4 regions of the Thalassobacillus sp. B23F22_16 genome follow, and region 3 is predicted to be linked to each of the others. Evidence: riboswitches for the same ligand, from Rfam matches in the RefSeq annotation. Region 3 holds a riboswitch; each other region holds the start of a gene.

The links. Region 3 has a riboswitch for thiamine pyrophosphate ahead of ACGTNI_RS08035 (YkoF family thiamine/hydroxymethylpyrimidine-binding protein). Riboswitches for the same ligand answer to the same signal wherever they lie in the genome.
Region 1: another riboswitch for thiamine pyrophosphate. It lies ahead of ACGTNI_RS01855 (thiamine phosphate synthase); the one in region 3 lies ahead of ACGTNI_RS08035 (YkoF family thiamine/hydroxymethylpyrimidine-binding protein).
Region 2: another riboswitch for thiamine pyrophosphate. It lies ahead of ACGTNI_RS01985 (3-oxoacyl-ACP reductase); the one in region 3 lies ahead of ACGTNI_RS08035 (YkoF family thiamine/hydroxymethylpyrimidine-binding protein).
Region 4: another riboswitch for thiamine pyrophosphate. It lies ahead of tenA (thiaminase II); the one in region 3 lies ahead of ACGTNI_RS08035 (YkoF family thiamine/hydroxymethylpyrimidine-binding protein).

Annotation. Positions count from the first base shown of each region.
Region 1 is NZ_JBIEKD010000001.1:379,268-383,449, reverse strand. It holds gene ACGTNI_RS01870 (2-keto-4-pentenoate hydratase) at 1-37, shown strand, start outside; gene ACGTNI_RS01865 (fumarylacetoacetate hydrolase family protein) at 135-893, shown strand; gene ACGTNI_RS01860 (3-hydroxyacyl-CoA dehydrogenase family protein) at 1,139-2,098, shown strand; TPP riboswitch at 2,219-2,331, shown strand; gene ACGTNI_RS01855 (thiamine phosphate synthase) at 2,422-3,057, shown strand; gene thiO (glycine oxidase ThiO) at 3,041-4,174, shown strand; gene thiS (sulfur carrier protein ThiS) at 4,158-4,182, shown strand, end outside.
Region 2 is NZ_JBIEKD010000001.1:409,981-414,162, reverse strand. It holds gene ACGTNI_RS02000 (bifunctional adenosylcobinamide kinase/adenosylcobinamide-phosphate guanylyltransferase) at 1-413, shown strand, start outside; gene ACGTNI_RS02005 (histidine phosphatase family protein) at 1-30, shown strand, start outside; gene ACGTNI_RS01995 (histidine phosphatase family protein) at 415-924, shown strand; gene bluB (5,6-dimethylbenzimidazole synthase) at 955-1,602, shown strand; TPP riboswitch at 1,935-2,046, shown strand; partial or broken gene ACGTNI_RS01985 (3-oxoacyl-ACP reductase) at 2,122-2,884, shown strand; gene ACGTNI_RS01980 (S66 peptidase family protein) at 3,211-4,143, opposite strand.
Region 3 is NZ_JBIEKD010000007.1:130,482-134,663, reverse strand. It holds gene ACGTNI_RS08050 (MBL fold metallo-hydrolase) at 1-1,081, shown strand, start outside; gene ACGTNI_RS08045 (sulfurtransferase TusA family protein) at 1,139-1,366, shown strand; gene ACGTNI_RS08040 (sulfite exporter TauE/SafE family protein) at 1,459-2,238, shown strand; TPP riboswitch at 2,300-2,401, shown strand; gene ACGTNI_RS08035 (YkoF family thiamine/hydroxymethylpyrimidine-binding protein) at 2,496-3,101, shown strand; gene ACGTNI_RS08030 (ECF transporter S component) at 3,094-3,678, shown strand; gene ACGTNI_RS08025 (ABC transporter ATP-binding protein) at 3,665-4,182, shown strand, end outside.
Region 4 is NZ_JBIEKD010000013.1:41,335-45,516, forward strand. It holds gene thiE (thiamine phosphate synthase) at 1-58, opposite strand, end outside; gene thiM (hydroxyethylthiazole kinase) at 55-825, opposite strand; gene thiD (bifunctional hydroxymethylpyrimidine kinase/phosphomethylpyrimidine kinase) at 822-1,628, opposite strand; gene tenA (thiaminase II) at 1,625-2,314, opposite strand; TPP riboswitch at 2,383-2,485, opposite strand; TPP riboswitch at 2,696-2,810, opposite strand; gene ACGTNI_RS11595 (sulfite exporter TauE/SafE family protein) at 2,887-3,603, opposite strand; gene ACGTNI_RS11600 (DsbA family protein) at 3,817-4,182, shown strand, end outside.

The DNA of each region.
Region 1 (4,182 bases), on a different contig from region 3:
AGGTTTGGGAACCGTAGCGATACAATTCGGAAAATAGATTTGTGGATGTTATCCCTTCTGCGAATGCGTATGACAGGAGAAGGATTTTTTTATACGTGAATAGAAGGAAAAGACAGAAGGGAGGATTTATTTTAATGAAATATGTACGGTTTGCAGTAAAGGAAGAAGTAATGTATGGAGTATTAGAGGGAGATACAATCACAAAATTAGACGGGGACTTTTTGCAAGGGACACCAGGTAAACTCGACACTACTTTTAATTTAAATGAAGTGAAACTTTTACCACCGGTCGTGCCAGGGCAGCTGGTGGCCATCGGATTGAATTATGCCCTTCATGCCGAGGAAAGCGGGATGCCGATCCCTGAGGAGCCGATGATGTTCATGGTCTCCCCGACAGCTATTATTGGTCATGAAGACAAAGTGACCTTACCAAATTTGGAACACAGAATTGATTACGAAGCAGAGCTCGCAGTCGTGATAGGAAAAGAAGCAAAAGATGTCTCAAGGGATGAAGCGTTGTCGTATGTATTCGGTTATACGTGCAATAACGATATTTCGGACAGGGACCTTCAAAAAAAGGATGGACAATTTACTAGAGCTAAATCCTTTCCTACTTTTAAACCACTGGGGCCGGTAATTGAAACAGGCCTGGATCCTAATCATGTAGATATAAAGCTGTCCATTAACGGTGAAGTGAGACAACACTCGAATACGAATGACCTCATTCATAAAATCGAGGACTTGATTGTCAAGGTGACAGAAGTGATGACCTTGAACCCTGGGGATGTGATTATCACCGGAACCCCTTCTGGAGTGGGACCGCTTAAGCCTGGCGATCATATCGAAATCGAAATAGAAGGGATCGGAAAGCTGGAAAACCAAGTGATTGAATAGTCTGAAGGAATCCACTTAAGCAGAATGCTGAAGTGGGTTTTTCATTTGTGTGAAAAAATCTAAGTTGTTGCATATAGCGGAATTCGAAGTTTCATAAATGTCGAAATATTTTTAGAATAGATAGTAGAGTTAATACTTCATATCCAGGTGATGGAGAGCGTGCTTTTGGCAAACATGTTACATTTGATGAAGAAACAGGGGCGAACGTAATCTTATAAAAATAACCATATAAAAGGGGTAGTAAAATGAAAAATATTACCGTACTTGGAGCAGGTGTGATGGGGCATGGCGCTGCTCAATTATTTGCCCAGGCAGGAAAAAATGTAAAAATCCGGGCCAGACGAGCGTCATCATTGGAAGATGCAAGAGAACTCATGACGAATAGCTTAAAAATCATGGTTGATAAAGAGATGCTGACAGAGGACGAGATGAATCAGACGCTGGAGCGTATCACGTATACAACCGATTTGCATGAAGCTATTGAAGGTGCTGACTTTATTTTTGAATCCATACCGGAAGATCTGGAGAAAAAACTGGATACATACGAAATCATCGAGGATAGTGTTTCAGACGAAACGATTATTTCGTCTAATACGTCCACTTTTCCACTGGAGGAATTAACTCAAAAAGCGAAGCATCCGGAAAGGTTTGTCATTACTCACTTTTTCAACCCGCCACAACTGGTACCAATTGTGGAGATTGTTAAGGGAGAAAAAACAGAGGAAACCGTCGTCGAAACAACTTATGATTTAATGAAAGAAATCGGAAAATCGCCAGTAGTCCTGAAAAAAGAAATTTCAGGATTTATCGTCAACCGCGTTCAAGTAGCTATGCTTCGCGAAGCATTCCACTTAATGGAAGAGGGAGTGGCTACGGCAGAAGATATTGATATTGCCATGAAAGGAAGCATGGGCTTTAAGTGGGCTTTCTGCGGACCGATGGAAAGTCAGGATTTAGCCGGCCTGCAAACCACACAAGCGATGGTTGGAAAGATATTAGAAGATCTATCGAATACAAGAGAAGTCCCTTCCTTCTTAAAGGAAATGGTGGAGAACGATCAGCATGGGATTAGAACGAACCAAGGTTTTTACCAATATGAGGATCACGGGGAACAAGCGATTCATACACGGGACGACCATTTCCTGGATCTCCTGAAACTTTTACAGCAAAAAAGTGATCAGCAAAATATTAACTCTTTTTCTTAATAGGAAGAGGTGGCTATAGAAATCACCAATCAATGCTCGGAAAAATCAGAAAATAAACTGGACTAGAATGCGAAATTATTGTAAAGTAATAGATGAAGCGTTTTCCAAAAACTGCATAAAAATATTCACTAGGGGTGCCTTTCCTTTAAGGCTGAGATCAAAGTATAACTTTGGGACCCTCGGAACCTGATCTGGCTTGAAACACCAGCGGAGGAAAGTGACGACGATGGCGTCGTGAAAGAGCAAGTCTATGTTTCTTTCACGATTGTCGACTTAAGTAAATGGGACATACCACTTTTCCTCCGGGGGAAGTGGTATTTTTAATGCTTAAAAAAGGTGTGCTGGGTATGAAACTGGTGGCAGTGACAAATGGAAAGATGAGAAGGCAGACGTTGTCAGCGGCAATTGCAGAAATTGAACCATTGGTAGATCTCATTATTCTAAGAGAAACTCACATGAATGATGCTGACTATCAGTCGATAGTAGAAGGGTTAATTGCAAGCGGAGTTAATAGGGACAAGCTGTGTATCCATAGTCGATTAGATGTTGCCGGTGAGACTGGAGCCCCCAATATTCACCTGAAAGAAAAGGGCTCCGGGGTGACTAAGGTGAAACAGACGGATCCTTCTCTGAAGGTTGGGGTCTCGGTTCATTCCCTTCAAGCGGCAAAACAGGCAGAGGAGGAAGGTGCCGATTATGTGATGTTTGGTCATGTTTATGCAACAAGCAGCAAAAAAGGAATGGAGCCAAGAGGCCTTGAGGAGCTCGAATCTATCACTTCTTCGATTGATATTCCTGTGATCGCGATTGGTGGTATCACTCCCGATAGAATACTAGAAATACAGGAAGCGGGTGCCGCGGGGGTTGCTGTCATGTCGGGGATCTTCGAGGCTGCACAACCGCTTCAAGCTGTAAAAAGGTATGTAAAGGAGCTAACGATCCATGAAGGAACATTATGATGTCGTGATCATTGGCGGTGGCATCATTGGTCATTCTATTTCCTACTATTTGAACAAAAGCTGGGTCCGTGCCGTTGTCATTGATAAGCAGGTGAGTGGCCAGAAATCTACGAAAGCAGCCGCAGGGATGCTCGGGGTTCATACGGAGCACCAGGCATCCGATGCCTATCATGAATTTTGTGAAAAAAGCAGAGATTTATATCAAGTCTTAAGGAAGGAACTTCATGAACTAACAGCGATTGATATCGGGCTTTCTCCGTTTGGAATGATGGAAGTCGCGATGGATGAAGGGCATAAACAGGAGCTCCTGGAGAAAAAACATGCGTTCACCAGCCTGGAATGGCTGGAAGCCGAACAGGTAAGGGATAAAGTGCCTGATCTTCCGCCGGAGGTTTCCGGGGCATTGTTTATGACTAAGGATGGCCATGTCGAACCAACTGCCACTTGCGAAGCTTTGAAACGGGCGGCCTTGCTTTATGGCGGCGACTTACTGGAAAACACAAATGTTTTTGATGTAACAAAAACGGAGGACATGTTCACGGTGCAATTAGAGAATGCTTCTGTAACAGCGAGCCGGGTTGTGGCAGCTTCCGGAGCGGACAGTGGGCGATGGTTTGAAGCGACAGGGATGAATAACCCAATCGTACCTGTGAAGGGGGAATGCTTTTCGATTCAACCAGGCAAGCATTATTTTAAGGAAGCGTTGTTCTTTAACGATTTTTACATCGTCCCGAAACCGGATGGACGTTACATCGTTGGAGCCACGTCCAAACCTGATGACTTAAGTTCAGGAACGACCGCTGGAGGACTGGCGGATCTGATGCATCGTGTGTTTGCAGTTTTTCCAGAACTGAAAGAAGAACCGATGCAGGAGTTCTGGTCAGGAATCCGGCCGGGGTCTGTCGATGGGTTGCCGATCATAGGAGAGCACCCGGCACTTACGGGATTCTACTTTGCCACCGGGCACTACCGAAATGGCATTTTACTGGCACCTGCTACGGGGCAGATGATGAAGGATCTGATTACGAAGCAAGACGTACCTCAGGCTTTCCGGGAGTTGTTTTCACCGAAGCGTTTGGATAAGAAAGGAGCATCCAGTTATGAATATTCAACTTAACGGAAGAA
Region 2 (4,182 bases), on a different contig from region 3:
GTGCCTATAGTGGGAAAAGAAAGTTTGTGAATGAAGAGTTTTCTGATTGTCAGTGGCTTTCCGCATATGAAAACCAGCCATTGGACCAATGGAAGTTAATCGATAACACCGCTGACTCGCCTTTCGTAATCGAAGGATGGGAAGTGTGGATACGAGAGGAATGGAAGAAAGCCGGCGAGTTGGAATCCGTGAGAAAACATTTCGAATCGATATTGTCAGAAATGCAGCACGTCGAAAAACGGACCCAGCAGCCGGTTATTTTGATTATGCTTGAAATGGGCCGTGGTGTTGTCCCCTTGGACAAGGATGACCGGGCCTGGCGAGACTTATCGGGGTGGGTACTGCAGGTAGCGGCAGAGAAAGCGGAATCTGTTCATTATTGCTGGCATGGCCTGTCGAGGCAGTTGAAATAAGATGAGAGTTTGTTTTGTCAGGCATGGAGAAACAGACTGGAATACAGAAGGAAAACTGCAAGGGCATACAGCGACATCACTTAATGAAACAGGAATCCGGCAAACCCGTCAATGTGCAGAACAGTTAGCGGTGGAAACGTGGGACGTGATTCTCAGCAGTCCATTACAGCGGGCAAGGGAATCAGCTCATATCCTTTCTGACTGTATGGGGGTCCCCCATTTCGTTTCGCCTCTTTTTACAGAACTTGATTATGGCCATTGGAATGGTCAACCCCGGGAAAGTTTAATCCATAATCAAGCATTCAGGAAATGGTATGACATGGCAATGCATAAGTTGGAAAAACAGGTTAATAGCGAGTGGAAGGCCCTCTGTCATGCTTATAGAGATGACGCTATTGTTGTGGTGACGCATGGATTAGTGATCCAGCAGCTGGAGAAGGTGCTGGACAAGAAGTGTACATCAGCCGGTGAGCTTGTTTCCAATGGTAGTTTCATATATATTACATTATAACTATCTATTTTCAGGTTAAGGGGGAGAGCGATGTTTTCGAAAGAAGAACGGGATGCAATCTATAAAGTTATTTATACTCGAAGAGATATTCGAAGTTTTTTACCCAAACCTATAGAAGAAGATGTCATTCAACGAATTCTTGAAGCAGCTCACCATGCACCATCGGTAGGGTTTATGCAGCCATGGAGTTATATTTTAATATCGTCATCTGAAATCAAAGAACAGTTAGCCTGGGCGGCCGATAAGGAAAGACGGGCACTAGCCATTCATTATGAAGGGGAAAGAGAGACTAAATTCCTCAGTCTGAAAGTCGAAGGTTTAAAGGAAGCCCCTCTGACGATTTGTGTGACATGTGACCCCACCAGAGGAGGTTCACATGTATTAGGCCGTAATTCTATTCCGGAAACCGATGCCTTATCGACAGCGTGTTCGATACAGAACATGTGGCTGGCAGCGTGTGCGGAAGGCCTGGCCATGGGCTGGGTGAGTTTTTATAAAAAGAATGATGTTCGTGATATTCTCGATATACCGCCGCACGTGGACCCACTCGCACTTCTTTCGGTAGGTTACACGGATACGTATCCAGACAAGCCTATTTTAGAAAAAGCGGACTGGGAAAAAAGATCAGACTTGGATAACCTTATTTTTGAAGATCAGTGGGGCAGGAAATCATCGTAAGAACCTGGCTGCTAAGGTAATAACATATGTTAGTGGGAAAGAGTTATCCCTTTATAATTGTCTCTTTTAAGAAATTTTTTTCTAGTAAACGATGAAGAATGTCTAATATATTTGCCATTTTGTCTAATTTAAATTTGAATTTGTCTAATAAATAGTTGATATTGTCTACCTTAGTATAGCTGTTGTCTCATTTATAAGTAATGTGTCTCATAAAAACGCACGAATTCAATGCCTGCTCCTCTCCTGGGTCAGGCACTTCTTTATTAGGGAATAATTGGATTTGATGGACTAGGATGGAGCTATTACAATGAATGTGGAAAGTAAATAATATTAGAATCTACTAGGGGAGCCTGTGTAGCAGGCTGAGAAAAAAGCGAACAAACTTTTTGACCCTCAGGACCTGATCTGGATCATACCAGCGTAGGGAAGTAGTTTGTGAGTTTAAGCTACTATAACCAGGTCCTATGGGCGTGGTTTTTTGTGTTTTTATAGCCCCTCAAATAGGATGGAGGAGTAATGATGCAATTGAATGAACAGACGGTTCTGATTACCGGAGCAAGCAGGGGATTAGGGGCTGCAATTGCCGAAGCGTTTGCGAATGAGGGTGCAAATGTCATTATTAACTATTTTAAAAGTAAACAGAAAGCAGAAGCGCTCGTCGATCGTTTAGGAGATAAAGCAATCGCTGTACAGGCAGATATCAGGGATAAGAATCAGGTTGACGAAATGGTCGATCGTGCGGTAAGTCATTTTGGCACGCCATTATCCACCATTATCAATAATGCCCTGGTCGATTTCCGTTTTGATCCGAAGGCCCAGAAGAATGCAGCGGAGTTAGAATGGGACAACTTCCAGACTCAAATCGAAGGCACAGTAAAAGGATCGGTTGAACGCCGTGCAGGCCGGTCTGGCTTATATGAAGGAACTTGGGTTTGGACGAATCATCAACATCGGTACCAACCTGCTGCAAAACCCTGTAGTTGCTTATCATGAGTATACAACAGGGAAGGCCGCTTTATTGGGTTTCACACGAAATATGGCCAAGGAATTAGGGCAGTATGGGATAACCGTCAATATGGTTTCCGGGGGGTTATTGAAAGAAACAGATGCCAGCCGTGTGACGACAGAAGAAGTATTCGGAGTGGTTGAGCTGGTGACACCGCTCCAGAAAGCGACCAGCCCCCAGGAACTGGCGGATGCTGTATTGTTTTTTGCATCGCCTTGGGCCAGAGCGGTTACCGGTCAAAATCTTGTCGTAGATGGCGGGTTGGTAATGGATTAAGATCGATACTTCTCCAACATAATGAGTGCTTATCAATAATAGGGGGAGACAAAATCCCCGGATATTTAGTGTGGGCGGAGCGGCATGTACCAGGAGCCTGTTGATCCCATATTGGTTCTCATGATAGAAGAATAAAAGAGATAGACTCCTTCCAGCTAGATACCTAGTATGGAAGGAGTTTATGATTATAAGAAGAAAGTAACGTATTTATTTAAGAAGAAGGAAATTCAGGATTTTTGTGATTTGGACAGAATTATGACTGTGGCACATACAACACGACTAAAGCTATTAACCACCCTTATAGAAATGATAATAGCCCTGTGCTATCAAATGAAAGATGGAAGCGTAGTGGGTTCGAGGATTGTTAGCGTATTATTGAATGTGTTCAAGTTAACCGTAGCCCCTATTGGAATGGCAGCTTTATATGTCCCGTGTGCTGTAGCAAGATTAGTCATAAGCGGTTTATTTAATGGTACGATAAATTCGTTGATCAGGTCTTCGTACGTTTTCCCATAAGATTCCTGACATTCTGTACATTCTCCCATAACGATACCGATACAATCCCGGAACTTCCCAGCCATTCTTAAATGTTCTATATATCGGTAGATGGTGTTAATGGGTTCATGTGTATCTTCGATGAGCAGTATTTTTCCCCGTGTATCTATTTCAAAAGGAGTACCAAGCGTACCAAGTAATGACGTGAGATTTCCTCCGACAATCGGACCGGTGACATTCCCGGCATTTTTGCTGTTTAACGGCATGTCTGGAGGGTTTAATATTTGCCTCATTGGTGCAGTATTGGTAACAGCAGTAAAAAATTGATTGAAATTATACTCGGGAGTGCTTGCATTAAAATCCACGAGCAAAAGGCTCTGGAATGTGGTCATGCTGGTAAATTGGTACAACGTATTTAATAGTACCGTAATGTCACTGTACCCGCTTAGGATTTTAGGGTTTCGCTGTATAAGCGGGTAGTCAAGATAGGGGAGAATTCCTGCAACTCCAACCCCTCCCCGTGACGGCAAGATCATCTTTACCTGAGGATTGGTAAACATACTCATTAGATCTGCCGCACGATCCTGAGCTGTTCCTGCTATAAAGCCATTTCGGGCGTAAACGCTTTGGCCAAGAATTGTTTTAAACCCCATATCTTCTAACATTGCTATTCCAGTCTCGACTTCATCCCTTTCTGGCGGGCTTCCCAATGTAACAATACCGATTGTATCCCCACGCTGTAATGCATAAGGCAATATGGGCATAGAAAAAACTCCTCTCCGGAATCATATAGCTATTAATAT
Region 3 (4,182 bases):
TGATAAAGAAGAATTGTTCATTTTGGATGTTCGTAACCAAAAAGAGTTCGCAGATTGGAAAATCGAAGGTGACAGTGTAGAAGTCATCAACGTACCTTACTTTGATCTATTAGATGGCGTGGAAAGCATCATGGATAAATTGCCAAACGAAAACGTGTTGGTCGTTTGTGCAAAAGAAGGATCTTCTATGATGGTTGCTGATCTGCTTGAAGAAGCTGGCGTGACAGGAGTTTCTTACTTGAAAGGCGGTATGAAAGCCTGGAGTGAGTACCTCGAGCCGGTAAAAGTAGGCGATACTTCTGATGGCGGTGAACTTTACCAGTTCGTACGTCTAGGAAAAGGCTGCCTATCTTATATGGTCATCTCTGACGGCGAAGCAATGGTCGTCGACTCTAACCGTATGATTCAGCCATACCTTGACTTTGCAAAAGAAAAGAATGCAAAAATCGTTCAAGTTGCAGACACTCATCTGCACGCGGACCACATCTCCGGCGGCCGTGCACTTCGTGAAGAAACAGGTGCTCAATACTGGCTGCCACCAAAAGATGCAACCGAAGTTCAATTCGATTACACCGCACTGGAGGATGGCACAGAAATTACAGTCGGTACCACTAAAGTTGGCGCTCAAGCTGTATATTCTCCAGGTCACACGATCGGATCTACTTCTTTCATCATCGACAGCAAATACTTGTTGACTGGTGACATCCTGTTCGTAGAATCCATTGGCCGTCCGGACCTTGCAGGCCTTGCAGAAGACTGGGTCGGCGACTTGCGCGACACACTTTACAGCCGTTACAAAGAGCTGTCTGAAGACTTGGAAGTACTTCCTGCCCACTTCGCTAACATGAGTGAAGTACAGGATGATGGTAAAGTATCCGCACCACTAGGTGAGCTTTACAAAGTGAACACTGGCCTGAACGTGGAAGATGAAGGCGAATTCCGTAAAATGGTTACAGAAAACCTTCCACCACAACCAAACGCATATCAGGAAATACGTCAAGTGAACATGGGTAAACTAACACCAGAAGAAGAAGAGAAGCGTGAAATGGAAATTGGACCAAACCGCTGCGCGGTATCCTAATGGGCTGCCCCATTCTAGTGGGGCTCCCGGTTAATTTTAAAAAAGGAGTGTATCAAAATGGAAGCAAATAAAGTACTAGATGCAAAAGGTCTGGCATGCCCAATGCCAATCGTAAAGACAAAAAAAGCGATGGATGAATTGAACAGCGGAGATATCCTCGAAATCCACGCAACAGATAAAGGTGCAAAAGCAGACTTAGCAGCCTGGACTGATTCCAGTGGACACGAACTCGTCGACCAGAAAGAAGAAGACGAAGTCCTCAAATTCTGGATCAAGAAAGGCTAAGGAATAAAGGGGGACAGACATACCAGCACAGCTGGGTGGCTGTCCCTTTCCAATTGGTAAGGCTTTCATAGAGATAAAGGGAGGAAGAAAAAATGGATTTATGGTTTTATGTCACGATATTCCTAATTGGCTTTGCAGGTTCTTATGTTTCTGGAATGGTAGGGATCGGCGGATCGATTATTAAATATCCAATGCTTTTATATATACCACCTATGCTGGGATTCGCCGCTTTTACCGCACACGAAGTATCGGGAATCAGCGCCGTTCAGGTGTTTTTCGCAACCATTGCCGGTGCCTGGGCTTACCGTAAAGGCGGTTATCTCAATAAAGATCTGATTATTTATATGGGTGCAAGTATCCTGGTTGGTAGTTTCATAGGAAGCTATGGTTCAAGATTCATGGGTGAAAATGGGATACAGATTGTCTACGGCGTGCTCGCCTTGCTGGCAGCCATCATGATGTTTATTCCACGCAAAAATGTGGATGATATACCACCTGAAGAGGTGACCTTTAATAAAACAATAGCCGCAACGGCAGGTTTCTCCGTCGGTGTTGCAGCCGGTATCGTTGGTGCAGCAGGTGCCTTCCTGCTTGTTCCGATCATGTTAACGGTTCTAAAAATACCGACTCGCGTAACGATTGCAACTTCTCTGGCCGTAACGTTCATATCATCGATTGGTTCCACTGTCGGGAAGGTGATGACGGGGCAGGTTGTCCTCGTGCCTGCGATAATCATGATCATCGCAAGTCTGATCGCCTCACCGCTTGGTGCAAAAGCAGGTCAGAAAGTAAACACCAAATTGCTTCAAGGGATTCTGGCAGCACTGATCGTCGGAACTGCTATCAAAATCTGGTGGGACGTTCTGCTTTAATGGTTTACAATGGATTGGAAATCTATTAAGCTATAAATAACTGAAAAATTGCATAGCGAATTTCGAGCACTAGGGGTGCGTGTAAGCTGAGAGGAGTCTTGGACTCTGACCCTTAGAACCCGAACTGGATAATACCAGCGTGGGGAAGTGCATGGTCTTAGGTGACACGTATAATAAATAAACGATACCTTCGAACTGCATTCCCCCGCGGGATGCAGTTTTTTATATGGAAAAATATAAAATTTGGAGGGTTATTTATGGAAAACCAAGTATGCAATGGAACAAGCAAGATTGTCGGGTGCCGTTTTTCAGTACACCCCATGACTGATGACTTCGTTTCTGTCATCCTGGGAGCTTTAGAGGAAGTGGATACGTCAAAGGTTTGGATGAAAACGGATGATGTCAGTACGTGTGTCAGGGGAAGACTTCCGCATGTCTTCGATGTCACACAGGCGATTTTCGCCCAAGCTGCCAAAACAGGTCATCATGTCGCTTTTTCAGGAACGTATTCCGTCGGCTGTCCAGGGGACACCGAGGGAGACGTGTATATGTCGGAAGATGACACAAAAATGAATAATCAGGATGACATGGATCAATACACCGCCTGTGATTTTGCCTTGTACCCGCTTGGTTCTGACAGTTATATGGAAATGATCATGGAACAGATTGAAGCAGCGAAGCAGCGGGGGCTGGAAGTGGAAAGTATTCATTATGCCACCAAGCTACGTGGAGAGGCCAGAGAAATTTTCGCGACACTTGAAAATGCATTCGCGGTCACTCAGGAGCATAACAGCCATGTGGTCATGACGGCTTCCATTTCAGCCAACAGCCCGTCCCATCAGAAGGAGAATGACGATGAATAACTGGAAAATGAGAGAAATCGTTGTCATGTCGGTTCTGTCTGTTGTTTTTGCTGTGGTATATCTGGCGTTTCTTCCAGTTGGAAAGCTGCTTGTCGGCTTTTTCGGACCGATCGGTTATGATTTGATTTTCGGTATCTGGTTCATCGTATCGATTATCGCAGCTTATATTATCCGGAAGCCTGGTGCAGCATTTTTATCCGAGACCATAGCAGCGATCATTGAAGTCATGCTCGGAAACGCTGTCGGGCCGATGTTGATTGTCTCCGGTATGATTCAGGGACTTGGCGCAGAAGCAGTGTTTGCCGCCACCCGCTACCGTTTGTACAATGTCTGGGTACTGATGGGTGCTGGTATGGGGTCCGCGCTGTTCAGTTTTGTATGGGGTTACTTCATCTCAGGGTATGCTGCTCTTGCTACTTCTTATGTAACTGCGATGTTTATTGCCCGGATGATCAGCGGTGCGGTCATTGCAGGATTGCTAGGAAAAGCACTGAGTGACGCGCTTGCTAAGACCGGTGTGCTATACAATTTCGCCCTTGGAAAAGAGCATAGGAGAAATAAACATGGCGCCGCATGATTTAATTGAGGTGAAAAACCTTACCGTCAGCTACGAAGAAGCAAAAGAGCCTGTTTTGGATGGCTTGAATCTTTCCCTTTCTAAAGGAGAAACCACGTTGCTGCTCGGCCCCAGCGGCTCTGGCAAAAGCACCTTGATGTACAGCCTTAATGGCCTGTACCCCGAAGAATTAGATGGAAAGCTGACAGGGGAACGCTTTTACAGGGAACGCCCTTATGAAGCGTTTAATCCAGGAGAATTAAGCAGGCGGATCGGTGTGGTGTTCCAGGATCCCGAAAGCCAGTTTTGCATGCTTACAGTCGAGGATGAAGTAGCATTTGGACTGGAAAATCTCGACACGCCTCCTGACGTTATCGCTGCGAAAGTGGACTGGGCTCTGGAGCTGGTGGGTTTGTCCGATGTGAAGGAAGCGACGATTACGGCTTTGTCCGGCGGAATGAAACAGAAGCTGGCATTAGCCTGTATCCTCGCTATGGATCCGGAGTTGATCATATTAGATGAGCC
Region 4 (4,182 bases), on a different contig from region 3:
GGTCGCAATTAACGCTGCCCATCACTAAATATTTACGGAGCCTATCTTTTAATTTCACGAGTTTGTCCTCCTCAGTTGAGCAGTTTCCAGAGAAAGAGCATCGATAAATGCAGGTACAAACGTGCCTGGTCCGGTAACCGCAACACTATTCGCGGCATACTCGGCTGCTAACCCATAAAACTCTACCGCTGCCAGTGCCTTCCTTTCAGCCGTGCCTTCTACTGTCAGACAAGCAGCCAAGATCGATCCTAACAGACAGCCTGCTCCGGTTACTTTAGAAAGGATGGCATGCCCGGTCTCATTGGTTTCCATACGCTTACCATTACAGACTACATCCGTAGCACCCGATACGACCGCCAACGTGCTGTAACGGTTAGCTACCTGTTTTGCCACCTCACCGATATCCCCCGATCCGCGCGATTCGACACCTTTCATTTCCCAGGAAATATCGACAAGGTTCGCTAGTTCAGCAGCATTCCCTTTGATAGCTGTCGGTTGGACTACTTGTAATATTTCCTCGACGGCATGTCTGCGAAAAGGGGTTGCGGCCACACCAACTGGGTCTAGGACAACCGGAAGGCCCTTGTCGTTGGCTGCCTGTCCCGCTTTTACCATGGCTGGAATCTCTGGAGCAGTCAGCGTGCCAATATTAATTAGCAGGCCATCGGCATTGGCAGCCATTTCTGCTGCTTCCTCTTCAGCTTTTGCCATGACTGGCGCTCCACCAAAAGAGAGCAGGCCATTAGCTGTAAAATTCATAACCACCTGATTGGTCAGATGATGGATGAGTGGTGTATTTTTTCTAACCTCTTCGATTACATTCACTGCCTGACCTCCTCCCGTATCGCCCAGTGATTCGTTGGACCGTTTCCATATCCCAGGTTGAATGCATGGCGTATCGCTGCTGTAATATAATGCTTCGAGCGTTCTACCGCCCTCACTAATGGAAGGCCCTGGCTTAAAAAGGCCGTAATTGCCGCAGAATACGTGCACCCGGTGCCATGCGTGTTTTTGGTAGAAATCCGGTCTGTTTCAAATACATGCACTTTATTACCGTCATATAACACATCAATGGCTGCCTCTTGCAGGTGTCCTCCTTTGATAAGGGCTGCTCCTGCTCCGAAGCCATGGACAATATGCGTTGCCGCTTCCTTCATATCGGCTACTGTCTCCACCTTTTCTTCCGTAATATAGGCTGCCTCAGCGATATTTGGTGTGATGAGAGTGGTGAGTGGAATCAGCTGCTGACGTAAATATTGCCGTGCCTCCGGTTCAATCAGTGCTTCACCGCTTGTCGCTACCATCACAGGGTCCATGACATAAGGCACCTGGAGTTCAGGAAGCGTATCAACTATCACTTTCATCATTTCTTGATTAGCAATCATGCCAGTTTTCACCGCGTGGATAGGCATATCGGAAACGATGGATGCCAGCTGCTGCTGGATCATCGCTGTCGGCAAATGATGAACAGCCTGGACGCCTGTTGTATTCTGTGCCGTCACGGACGTGAGAACGGACATACCGTAGCATTTCAGCTCTTGAAAGGTTTTTAAATCAGCCTGAATGCCTGCTCCGCCACTTGAATCGCTTCCCGCTATCGTAAGAGCACAAGGGGTTGCGGTACTCATCGTTGCATCACCCTTTTCTTCACCGGCCATTCTTCACACGTATAAGCCATCTCCCAGAATGCAAGTTCCAGCTGACAGCTTTTTCGAAAAGCTTCTTTCATGCGAATGCGTTGCCGCCCGGATGCTTCTTCAGCTAATCTATCCAGTCGTTCGCACAGCTTTCCAGTCAGGCCTCTCACCTCTGCCTCTGCATAGAAAGTTATCCATGGATAAAATGGATGATCATCATTCGGTTTATATTTTTCCATCAGTACCTGACCGATTTCCAGGTAAGTCCATGGACATGGCAGCAGGGCACAAAGAATTTCAGCTAAGTCTCCTGTTTGGGCATGGTACATCATGTGCTTGATATAGTGGTCTGCCGTTGGCGGGAGCGGGTACCCTTGCATATCTTCATAAACTACACCCGCCTGCTCACAAAAGTTATGGTGTGGATGGGTTTCACTGTTTAAAACAAAGCCTATTTGATCATGGAAGAGAGATATATCGTCTCGATTGCTTGATTTAGAGACGGCAATACCATAAATGTGCATAAATGCATTCAAATACTCAAAGTCTGCCTTAATATAGTGCTTAAGGGCTTCTTTAGGCACCTTACCTTTTCCAATTCCGTCTACAAATGGATGGTTGAATATCTCCTTAAATATAGCGTCATTTTCTTTTCTTAAACTTTCTGTGAAAGTCATGGTAAGCCTCCTTTAATAGTCAGGAAGCTACTAGGGGGAATAAAAGTAGATAGATAGAGGGTAATGAAGTTAGTCCTCTCCTACTTCCCTGCGCTGGCATTATCCAGATCAGGTTCCAAGGGACAAAGGAAAGATTCCTTATCTCAGCTGAACGCGCCCCTAGCAGTTTTCCGTAAATGGGTTATTTAAGAAACTCTTCTTACAGAATGAAATAATTGATCTTACCTGATTTTTATGACGTACCGATAGCTACAAACACCGCCATCGTCGTAAACAGAAGCGTCCGGTTCATCTTCTTCCTCCTTTCTCTACCGGGGGTGTCTGAAATGAAAAAAGCCAGATCCTCAGAGGACCTGACTTGGTAGGTTAAAAGAAAATAGACGTATCTTCCGACTACTTCCCTCCGCTGGTACTAACCAGATCAGGTCTATAAGAGTCGGAAAGCTTTACGCGCTTTCCTCTCAGCCCGCCATTCAGGGCACCCCTAGTAGTGTTCATAGTTATTCATTTGAATGTTACATATATATCATAGCAAAGATCCGTCAGCGCTTTCAATAGCTATTATTGATTGTTTACAGGCTTTCCAACAACAAGTACATACCGGTAAAAAGTAGAATGATATAGGTTCCCACCCGAAACAGCCGCTGGCTAATCCTATGAAACAACAGCTGCCCCAGAATGAGTCCGGCAAACACCACCGGTAAAGCAAGCCCACTCGCTTTCCACACCTCCAAATTAGTTCCTGCGAATACCACTTGAATGATTAAACTAACCAAATAGATGAATAAATAGAAAGCAAGTGTCGTTGCGCGCAGTTTTTCCTTATTCGTATCGGTACCGGAAAAGTAAAGGAGAATTGGCGGTCCGGGCATACCGATACTGGTCGTCATCGCCCCCGATAAGCCTCCTACTACAAAGTCCCTTTGTAGAGACTGATGGGTTCGGAACCGAAAGATCAAAAGTACGGTCAACACTAAAATGACGATGCTGATACCGAGCTTCAATTTCGTCATATCTGCCAGCAGAAACAGGAGGATACCAGCAGGAAGCCCTCCCACACTTCCGATCACGAATCTTTTTAACACACCGAGGTCGACATCCTGGCTGATTTTTCTGATCAACACAGCAGATATGACAAGAGAAAGTGCCAGATTAATCTGGATAGCCTCTCTGGGTTCAAATAGAAATAGTAAAAACGGCGTCGCCATGATGGAAAAGCCGAAGCCGGTACTCGTTTGTAAAATAGAAGCAATAAGAATAATGACTATGAATACGAGCAGGGAATCCACATAAACACCTTCTGTCTGAGACTTTTAAACTTCCTTTTGCTTTATAGCAAGACAGCATCCTTTTCACCAATGTATAGAAAGTATATAATCAAAGAAGATTGTCAAAAAATATCAATATTTTTTCGCGTGAATGATGTCTTTCTATGATAACATGTTGATGTTATTGGTTTTGGTTTAAAATAAAAATATCTACATAGATACAGGAGTGTAATTATGGCGGAAAACAAAGGATCCATGAAGTTTATTGTAATACTGACGGTCGTAGTCATTGGACTGATCGCTGCTTTTGTTATGTTAGACAATAATGGCAATGGCGGTGAAAGCGATACGGCTTCTTCCGGCGGTGATGCTCCGGCAATCGATGGTCACCCGACAATCGGGGAATCGGATGCACCGGTTGAAATCGTGGAATTTGGAGATTACTTGTGCCCGGCATGTAAAGTATGGAGCGACCAGGCATTTCCCCTGGTAAAACAGGATTACATTGACACCGGAGATGCCAACTTCACGTATATCAATGTGCTATTCCATGGCGAGGACTCCGAGCTTGCATCCTCGGCAGGCGAAGCGGTTTATAAA